One region of the Gracilibacillus pellucidus genome, then DNA from elsewhere that is predicted to be linked to it. Evidence: predicted binding sites of a transcription regulator. Region 1 holds the regulator's gene; the other holds the start of a gene.
What was found. The regulator LexA, encoded in region 1, represses DNA repair genes until DNA is damaged. The targets are predictions, from matches to a motif close to CGAACATATGTTCG.

Region 1 (5,310 bases):
TTTAATGCTGCTTGTGCTTTTACTGCAAGCTGTACTTCAGATCCAGTTGCAACAAGAATTGCATCAGGTGTTTCTTTCGTTGATGGACTAATGACATATCCACCTTTTTTCACACCTTCATACGCATGTTCAGCAGTACCAGGTAATGTTGGCAAGTTTTGGCGTGTAAGTACTAATGCAGTTGGCTGTGAAGTAGATTCAACAGCTAAACGCCACGCAGCTTGTACTTCATTTCCATCAGCAGGACGGATAACAGAAAGATTAGGCATTGCTCTAAACGCTGCTAATTGTTCAACAGGCTCGTGAGTCGGACCATCTTCCCCTACTGCAATAGAATCATGTGTTAATACATATGTTACAGGTAGGTTTTGAATAGCAGATAAACGAACTGCTGGACGTAAGTAATCACTGAATACGAAGAACGTACCACCGAACACTTTTAAGCCACCGTGTAATGCCATACCATTAAGCGCTGCAGCCATAGCAAATTCACGTACACCAAACCAAATATTACGCTTGTCAGGTTCAGCTGCTGAGAAATCACCAGCATCTTTTAGGTTTGTTTTGTTAGATCCAGCTAAGTCGGCACTTCCACCAAATAATGATGGTACTGCTTTAGCCACCGCATTTAACACTTCACCAGATGTAGCACGAGTAGCTGCTGCATGAGTACCAGCTTCATATACAGGTAATTCTTTCTCCCATCCTTCTGGAAGTTTGTCATTAATTGCATCCTCTAATTCTTGGCTTAATTCAGGATAAGCTTTCTTATATGCATCGAATAGTTCATTCCATTCTTGCTCAGCTTTTTTACCGTTTTCAACAATTTTCGTTTCAAAATCTTGGTATACTTCATCTGGAACAGCAAATTCTTCATGATCCCAAGCATAAGTTTCTTTTGTTAGTTTCACTTCATCTTGACCAAGTGGTGCACCATGTGATGCAGATGATCCAGATTTGTTAGGAGAACCAAATCCGATTACTGTTTTTACTTCAATTAATGTAGGTTGATCAGTGTTTGCTTTTGCATCTGTAAGTGCTTTAGAGATAGATTCTGTATCTGTTCCGTCTTCTACACGGATTACTTGCCATCCATATGCTTTAAAACGATCTTCTACATTTTCCGAAAATGCTTTATTCAACTCACCATCTAAGGAAATATCATTAGAATCATATAGTGCAATAAGTTTGCCTAATTTCAAATGACCAGCAAGAGATGCCGCTTCATGTGAGATACCTTCCATCAAGTCACCATCACTTACAAGTGCAAATGTGTAGTGATCTACAACATTGAAGTCATCTTTATTATATTTAGCTTCTAAGTGTTTTTCAGCCATTGCCATACCAACACTCATCGCAATACCTTGTCCAAGTGGTCCAGTAGTTGCTTCTACTCCATCTGTATGATGAACTTCTGGGTGACCTGGTGTTTTAGAACCCCATTGACGAAATTCTTTTAGGTCATCGATTGATACATCATAACCAGCTAAATGTAGTAAGCTGTATAACAACATTGACCCGTGTCCTGCTGATAATACGAAACGGTCACGGTTAAACCATTTAGAACTTTTCGGGTTATGGTTCATGTGTTCAGTCCAAAGAGTATATGCCATTGGTGCTGCGCCCATAGGCAACCCTGGGTGACCAGAATTAGCTTTTTCAATAGCGTCTATTGATAATGTTCTAATAGCATTAATAGACTTTTGTTCAATTTGCTTTGCCATCGTAAATTTGTCCCCTTTCAATATACAAAAAAATATGTACGCACATCTATAATCCTATAACGAAATGAAGTCAAAGACAAGTATCTCTATTCAAAAACAGAGCATTTTCTTCAAAAACAGCAATGTTTAACAAAATTTTCTTGTATAAACAAAGAAAAAGCAGCAAAATACTACTTTTTCTTTTGTAACTTTTTAAGTTTTTCCGGAGTAACGTCATTCCCATTCGGGTCAACGACTGTCATCCCCTTCATATGATTTTTAAATGATTTTCTCACATTTTTCAAATAAGCTTCACGTAATTCTTTTTGTTCTTGTTTTTCTTCTACTGTTAAGCCTTCTTTTTTCGATTTATTTGCAAGCTCATTAATTCGAGCAATTTTATCTTGTGATAACATCGAGATTGTACACCTCATTCCTTTTAAAAATGAAAAAAAGTATATGACATCATCGTCTATACTCCCTATCATTCTAATCTTCATCTTGTAATTTTTCAAGTGTTTGATACTCTTGGTAACGGCGATGTACCGTTGCTTTGGATACATCATAACCCATTCCTCTAAGAACAGATGCAATCTCTTGAAACGTAAGCTTATTGCCCTTCAATCTAACAACTTCTTCAATCGGGAATTCTTTTCGCTCACGTCCTGTCGCAAGATGTTGATTAGAAAGGTTTTTAGCTGGATTATAGCCGTTGCTTACTGCTTTTTTCATTCCTCGTCTTATTTTGGCATTATGTAATTTTCGCTGATACTCTTCTACTATGGACACAATTTGCAAAACCATTGAATCCCCTTCTGACAAATGAAGCTCACCATTATGTGATAATGTGTAAATCGATATACCTAAACGATTCAATTGATGTAACAAAGCTATTTTCGTATTTCCTCTACCTAGTCTAGTCTCATCCTGAACCAGAAGGGTGTCAGCTTGTCCATTTTGAAATGATTCTAACATTTCAAAGACACCCTCTCTTTCAATCTCATAGCCGCTCTGTTTCTCTTGTATCGTCTTAAACACATTAAAATTATATTGATTAGCGAAATATTGTAGTTCTTCTGCTTGTCTTTTAAGAGAAGTTTCTTGTGCATCCTTCTCTGTACTTACACGACAATAAATAATTGCATTAGTCATTTTTCTTACTCTCCTACTTTATAAACTAGTTACTACAGAATAATATAAAAAGATAATAGCTAGTATAAAGGCAACTAAGTAAAAAATGTCAACTTTCGATAAATTTTTTAACATATTATCCCTCCACAGAACTTTTGTTCGTAACCATATTATACACGAACGAATGTTCATGTCAACAGATTTTTCGAACGAATGTTTGTAAAACAATTGTTGCTGTGCTATAATTTACTTAATAAATAATACGTGTGAGGAGATTTTAATATGACAAATCTATCAAAACGGCAAGAAGAGATTTTGGCTTATATTAAACAGCAAGTAGAATTAAAAGGATATCCACCATCTGTTCGTGAAATTGGGGAAGCGGTCGGCCTAGCATCAAGCTCAACTGTTCATGGACACTTGGCTAGATTAGAAAAGAAAGGCTACATTCGTCGTGACCCTACGAAGCCAAGGGCTATTGAAGTCCTTCCACAAGAAGGCGAAATTACTATTCCAAAATCTGAGGCTACTTTTGCACCAGTTATCGGGAAAGTTACAGCAGGTCTACCGATTACTGCTGTTGAAAACATTGAAGAGTATATCCCAATTCCTTATAACGAAATGCATGCAAGCGACCAATTATTTGTATTGATTATTGAAGGCGATAGTATGATAGAAGCTGGCATTTTAAACGATGATAAAGTAGTAGTTAAACAGCAAAACACAGCTGAAAATGGAGATATTGTTGTTGCAATGACAGAAGATAGTGAGGCTACGGTTAAACGTTTCTTTAAAGAAAAAGACCATATTCGCCTACAGCCTGAAAATGCAACAATGGAGCCATTAATTTACGAAAATGTTAGTATTTTAGGGAAAGTCGTAGGGTTATATCGAACCGTTTAAATGGATACCTCCTGCCTGATATAGAGTGCGCACTATTATAGTCGCACTTCTTTTTTCTTAATACCATAATAATATTATGTTAACTATTTTGCCCATAATAATCCCCTTGGCAATTGATTCATACTGCCAAGAGGATATTTTTCTTATGATGGTGATGACTGTAGCGCTTGTATCCCACATTACTGGTACGTCTAATTAAACAAAGGTACCTCTTTGTCAATGGAATATCTGCTAATGTCACTTCTAGATATATGCTCATTGAAAGAAAAATAGTAGCAGACCGTATCTTTCTTCATGTTAGGACTACCTGAAATCTTTTGATCGAGTATAGAAGATTTATACAGGCCAATTTACACTCATCAAATGTCTTTTTACTTTATGGCAGGATTCCTCCACCGTTTGGCGGTGCTGGTAATGTGTGTGTCGGTGCAACACCTGGCGTTTCGCAACGATTTGGATTGACATCACAAATATTACCGCTTGCGTCTTGAATTACTGGACGTGTTACCGTAATCGTTGTTTTTAAGATTACTTTAAATAGGATACCTTGAACAAGATCGATTCCTGCTGCCCCGATTACAGGGACACCTGGCTGAACAAAGATACCTTCGATTTCCAATGGTGTTTCCGTTAACGTATCTTCTGGACATGCTCCAGGGAAGTCGGTGTGTTCTTGGAATGGAAGACTAGTATCCAACGTAACGGGCAATTCAATATCTAAAATAGAGATTGTAATGGATGCAGGTAAAAGACCAATATTAACTACTTTATCCTTAATAACACGTGCATTTTGTGTTACAGCATCTAAATTCGGTACAATATTAACAGAAACAATATCATCTAACACACCTAAACCAGCAAACGCTGTAATTGGTAATGTTGACTCCGCCACTTTTTGTACGGTCTTTGTTCCTACTAATGAGTTTACTACTACACAATCGTTGGTTAATTGTGCTGGTTTTATTACTGGTTCTGTCACATTACAGTTACAACCTTCTACTTTCTTTTTCGCTTTTGGTCTTAAAGGTAGTTTTGCAGGAACCTCAACTTTAACACCACAATTGTTACTTGCCATTATATCGCTTCCTTTCACTCTTATTTCATTATGAAACTAACTTTAATTTTGCTAGCCATTTTCCAACTATCGCAGAACTGCTCATGGCATAAGATCTTTTATTTTTAGTGCAATTGATACTTCAATGACTGCAAATCCTAGAGCTGTGCAGCGATTTGCAATTATTTCTTTCGTTGTTCATTCTAGTTTCATAGCTTTCTCCAATATATAACAAGAACAGCCAGTTGATTGCATTTTTTGTACTGACTATCCAGTCTTAACTAACCTTGTTAGATGATTAACCTATGGTAAAGGTAAAATGCCTCCACCATTTGGCGGTGCTGGTAATGTCTGTGTCGGTATAGCGCCTGGCGTTTCACAACGGTTTGGATTAACATCACAAACATTTCCGCTTGCATCTTGGATAACTGGTCGTGTAACCGTAATCGTTGTTTTCAATACTACTTTAAATAGAATACCTTGAACAAGATCAATACCAGCAGCTCCAATTACAGGTAC
Region 2 (5,310 bases), on a different contig from region 1:
AGCTGCATAAAGTGCTTCAAAAATGACTTGTTCTTCCTGTTGATCGTCTATATCAAAAACATCATAGCCATCTGGAATTACTAAGCTTGTCCATCCTATTTGATTCAACCATTATGTTATTTCATGTTAATCTAAACTTAGAAAATCCAAATATTCCCATCACTTCACAAACGGACGCTTTTCAACGCTATATTCTTGTTCTTTATTTGTATAGGAATAGCCAATCAGTTTAATTACTTTGAATGGTTTTTCTGCTGTGGGAAAGAGACTTGATAGAATTGTTAGATTCGATGGTACAATTGCCAAACTCATATTTTCTTCTTTATTTGTAAAAAACTAGTAAAAAGACTTTAAAAAATAGGAGAAGAATGATAAAGTTAAGATGAATTAAATTTCCCTTGTAGTAAGTGTGTGGTCGCACTTGCTACTTTTTTATACCTTTATCATTCAACCCTCTCACCTACTTTTCTATAAACTTCACTGCAAAACCGATCTTTACTCCTTGCTTCTTTAGATCTTTCACTAAATTTATTAAGCTTTGTTTTTCTGACAGTTTTCTAATTTCATAGTTTTCACCGCTTTAATTAAATTGTTTTCATTTTATAGCCGATTAACTTTGCATTTATGCCAAATAATTCAAAACCTCTTTTTGCAACTTCATTTTTTGGTAAGGTAACATCTGATTCAATAGTTTTATCTAACGTCCATCCATCAACTTCAGCAACAACCGTATATAAATATTTTTGAAACCCTAGCAATAAGCATTCATCACCTTTTCACGTGGATTATCTGGAATAACTTCTGGTGTAAAATACGGCTTTAAAGCTTTTTCAAATGCTTCCTCTCTTGGCATATCGCCATAATCAACCTTTCTGATCTTATAAGTGACTTTTCTCTTGGTTGTTTGCTTTGCCATTTGCATCACCCCTGTTCTTAACATATGCAGCAGTAATATGTGGACTAACCATATTTTTGTTATTGGTAAAGATGGAAACTTGCAGTAAATTCATATTAATTACATTTAGTGGAGTATATAATTTACTAATTAGACTAATACTTCTCTACAAGGAAACACTTTGTTTCTTTTTTGTTCAAAAAAAAGTTCGTCTATAGTTAAGTTATAATAATCAGCTACTTTTTTTGCTAATTCTAGTGAAGGTGTTCTGTCTCCTCTTTCTATTGCTCCTAACATTTGAGGAGTTATATCAAGATCTTTAGCTACTTTTGAACGTCAGAGTGCTCCTCTACAGTCGACTAATTTGTTTCTCATTTTTTCACCTCACTTCTCAAGGAAACATTTTGTTTCTGTTAATGGTTTTTCAGAAACTTTTTGTGTCATTTATAGAATGGAAACTAAACGTTTCTTATAATAAGTATAGGAGGTTAATAATATATGTTAAAAAAACGATTGGTTTCACTTAGAAAGGAAAAAGGTTTAAGTCAATATGATGCAGCTGAAAGACTAGGTTTTTCCCGTGGCAAATTAGCAAATTATGAGCAAGGAACTCGTCAACCCGATTATGAAACATTAATAAAGATTGCTGATTTTTATGACGTTAGCCTAGATTATTTGTTAGGGAAAAGCGATAAAAAGGAAACAGATCGAGATAGTAAAAATGACGCAGATAATACCGAAGATGCTAACTTATTTTTCTTCGATATTGAAGGTTTAACAGAAGAGGAAATTGACGATATTAAGCGTCATATAGACTATGTAAAGTGGAAAGCAAAGCAAGAAAGAGGAGAATGACATTGGGTAAAAACCAAAGAAAAGCTATACTACAGTTAATTTATTTATTACTGTTCTGTATAGGCATATCCATAGTATTGTTACATCGTCTGGACTTTATTTATTTAATAATAGCCTTAATTTTACCGGCTATTATTACTGGCATTCTTTCAATTTTTATTCCTATCAAAAAATCCAAAAACAAAAAGAAATCAACTAAAAATGTATCTAAAGTAAAGAATAAAGATAACAATAACATACCTCCTACTAGACTTTTATCTGATAAAGAAATTATAAAAATGCCTTTAGAAAAAATGTCTGGATTAGAATTTGAGCGATTATGTTATTTGTATTACAAAGCAAAGGGATATAAGCCTAAAGAAACGAAAAAAGGTGCTGATGGCGGTGTAGATCTTCTTATTTATCAGCGTTATCATCAGCAATATGAAGCTGTTCAAATTAAGCATTATTTTAACTCAGGAAACCAAATTACGGTACGTGAGATAAGAGAATTAAATTCATCAAAACAAAATCATGATTGTGTTTTAGCGAGATTTATTACAACATCTACATATTCTAAAGAAGCCATGCTGCAAGCCGATAAATGGCGGATGAAAACTCATAGTATTGATTGGGTTCGTAACAAAATTGAACCTTGGAAAGAAGAGGAAGCTAAAAAAGCTAGATACGCGTAACATATTATTATCATCCGATCTTGCTATACAAAAATTATAGAAACAGTAAATGACACTGTTTCTTTTTTATCTTGATAAAAAGAACGTTTGTTCGTATAATGTGATTGAGGTGATGAAAATGTCCTACATATATAAGCCATTCGACTTAGAAAAATGGATAGCAAATCATTATCTAAAGAAAGGCATTACTACCCCTTCACTTATGGATATTCGCAAAATAGCTATATCATTTGATATTCAATTAGGATTTAGAGAAAAACGTTCATATTCTTTTACATACGGTAAAAGCAAAATTATAAGCATTGATTCTAGATTAACTCTTGAAGAACAGCGTGAACAGTTTTTTCACGAACTTTGTCACATTCTAAGACACTGTGGATCACAACTAGTTATGCCTAAAGCATTTCACGACCTACAAGAATGGGATGCTAAACGATTTACACGTTATGCTGCTATTCCATTTAATATGTTAAAATTATTTGACTTAAAAAGTGAATATATTGTTGATGATATGGCACAATCATTCAATGTTGGCACTAAAGTAGTAAAAGAAAGGCTAGATGGCATTCATCGTAACATACTATATTATTATAACTGCAATAGGTAGTTACTGTTGTACTGTGTTATTTTAATAAAAGTTATGATATTATAAAAATAAATATGATAAGGACAGGTGTTTATTATGAGTAATAATAATATCTTGAATAGGGTCTTTACTCAAAGCATATTTCAAGAGTTAATAAACCAGAATGAAAACTCTTTATTTGACACTTGTGTAAGAAAATATTTGACTATAGGTAATTATATCCAATACAATGATCTTATTAAAGAAATGTATAACTATTTAAGTAAACAATATAGGAATGAATATTTCTATAAAAATACCCTTCTTAATAAGCTTTTATTAGGTAGACATAGTATTAATACTACAACTGCTTTAACAGAAATTCCAATAAGTAAATCAAAAGCAGATTTTATTTTAATTAATGGAAAAGCAGTAGTTTACGAAATCAAAACAGAATTAGATACCTTCGATCGCTTAGATTCACAAATTACTGATTATTTTAAAGCTTTCGATCATGTTTGTGTTGTTACTTCAGAATCTCAATATAATAAAGTTCAAAAAATCTTAAATGGATCCAAAGTGGGCATATGTGTTCTAACAAAAAGAAATACAATTAGTACACGAAAAGAACCTATCACTGACACATCTCAACTAGATCACGTAACAATGTTTAAAATTCTCAGAAAACAAGAATATGAGCGTATAATACTTGAATACTATGGAGAGCTTCCAAGGACTGTACCGGTTAAATATTATAAAGAGTGTTTAAATATGTTTTCAAATATAGAAATAAATACTGCATATAAGTATTTTATAAACATATTAAAAGAGCGTAGTAAGCTAGTAAAAGAAGAATATGAAAAAGTCCCTTATGAATTAAAATTCTTAATGTATTTTTCGAATTATAACAAAAACGATTATGCTAAACTATTTAGTGTTTTAAATAAAAATTGGGGGAATTAATATGTATTTTCCATATTTAAGGGGAAGACAGTTTGAATTACTTGCAATACGAGAATTGGTTGAGAACAAGTTAATTGGTTCAAAAATAATACCTATTGTTGAACCAATTAAACCTACTTCAACTTTACTGAAAACTTTGAATTGTTTTTCTGAAGAGGATCATCACATTGCTCTAATACACAATCCAAAAGTTGGGAACTATAAAAAGGCTTTGGACAACCTGAAAGATGAAACATTAAAAGATAAGTTAACAAATTCTTTACATAAGCACGAAGTAATTCCAGCTCATATACTCAATAATAATAGCGTATCAGAATTAAAATATATCGAGAACAAAGAGAATTTAATAGTCATCTTAAATGATACAGACCATATAAATAATTATCTAAATATCTTTAACACTGAGAAGCCAATATATACACTCACACCTGACGAAAGTTCTTTTAGAAGAAAAATTAAAAACAGTAGAGTATTGTTAGCTGATAGGTTTTCTAAACAGTTAAGAAACGCCGACTATGTTAATATTGAAGATGAATCCTTTTCTGAAGATCATTTATATTATAGAGATGATAATTATAGTGGATTTTCAGATTTTTCTATTGTTGGTGCAGAATTTTCTGAAACAGGATTTGCTCCCTATGCTGTAGTAATTCATATTGTCTACTTCGATGATCAAATGAGTCTTCGTATTAAACATTTTGTGTCCGATACTAATGATGATATCACCGACCCAGCTGGAAAATTTTATGAGGCTTTAGAAAAATTGATCAATTGGAATTATTCAAAAAATATAGATACTCTAGGAATTAGAGAGTTTCAAAAACATTATAAAAATGGAACTTATCCTGGCTTAGGTACTGTTAAGAAAATCGCGATAATGCACCACATTGAATTAATAAATAATTTCTTAGAGGAACGATTAAAATGATTTGTTGTGTTAATTGTTTTGTTGATTCAGAGATTAAAGGAATAATTGAAAGTTTAAATAACAAGGGTAAATGTGACATTTGCAATTCAAACAATGTATTTATATATAATACTAATATAAATAATAACCTCGTTGATAGTTTTAATGAATTATTATCAATTTACACTCCTAAGACAAGTCTACCAAGTGATTTTCCTATCGAAAAACTAAGCCTATTAAAAGATGAGTTATATAACAATTGGAATATATTCAGTAAGAGTATTGAAAATGAAAATATTTATCATATTATTGTTGAAATTTGTTCCGAAAAGTACCAAGAATCACCTGAATTATTTTATGAACCAATAGGTATTCTAGATGCTAATGATACACAATATTTAGAAAAGGAATCCATCCTAAAAAACAATAAATGGGAAGATTTCGTAACAGA

Region 2: a site for LexA is predicted at 2,505-2,518, ahead of SH601_RS11635 (ImmA/IrrE family metallo-endopeptidase). Genes of this name have one in related genera too.

The regions. Positions count from the first base shown of each region.
Region 1 is NZ_JAWZSR010000008.1:122,922-128,231, reverse strand. Features, by position in the region: gene tkt (transketolase) at 1-1,724, opposite strand, end outside; gene SH601_RS13680 (DUF896 domain-containing protein) at 1,895-2,119, opposite strand; gene SH601_RS13675 (YneB family resolvase-like protein) at 2,193-2,855, opposite strand; gene lexA (transcriptional repressor LexA) at 3,117-3,737, shown strand; gene SH601_RS13665 (hypothetical protein) at 4,114-4,812, opposite strand; gene SH601_RS13660 (hypothetical protein) at 5,095-5,310, opposite strand, start outside.
Region 2 is NZ_JAWZSR010000006.1:89,853-95,162, forward strand. Features, by position in the region: gene SH601_RS11605 (hypothetical protein) at 1-108, opposite strand, end outside; gene SH601_RS11610 (hypothetical protein) at 585-758, opposite strand; gene SH601_RS11615 (hypothetical protein) at 752-916, opposite strand; gene SH601_RS11620 (helix-turn-helix transcriptional regulator) at 1,046-1,192, opposite strand; gene SH601_RS11625 (helix-turn-helix domain-containing protein) at 1,394-1,750, shown strand; gene SH601_RS11630 (restriction endonuclease) at 1,753-2,424, shown strand; gene SH601_RS11635 (ImmA/IrrE family metallo-endopeptidase) at 2,543-3,031, shown strand; gene SH601_RS11640 (sce7726 family protein) at 3,107-3,952, shown strand; gene SH601_RS11645 (sce7725 family protein) at 3,954-4,880, shown strand; gene SH601_RS11650 (RES family NAD+ phosphorylase) at 4,877-5,310, shown strand, end outside.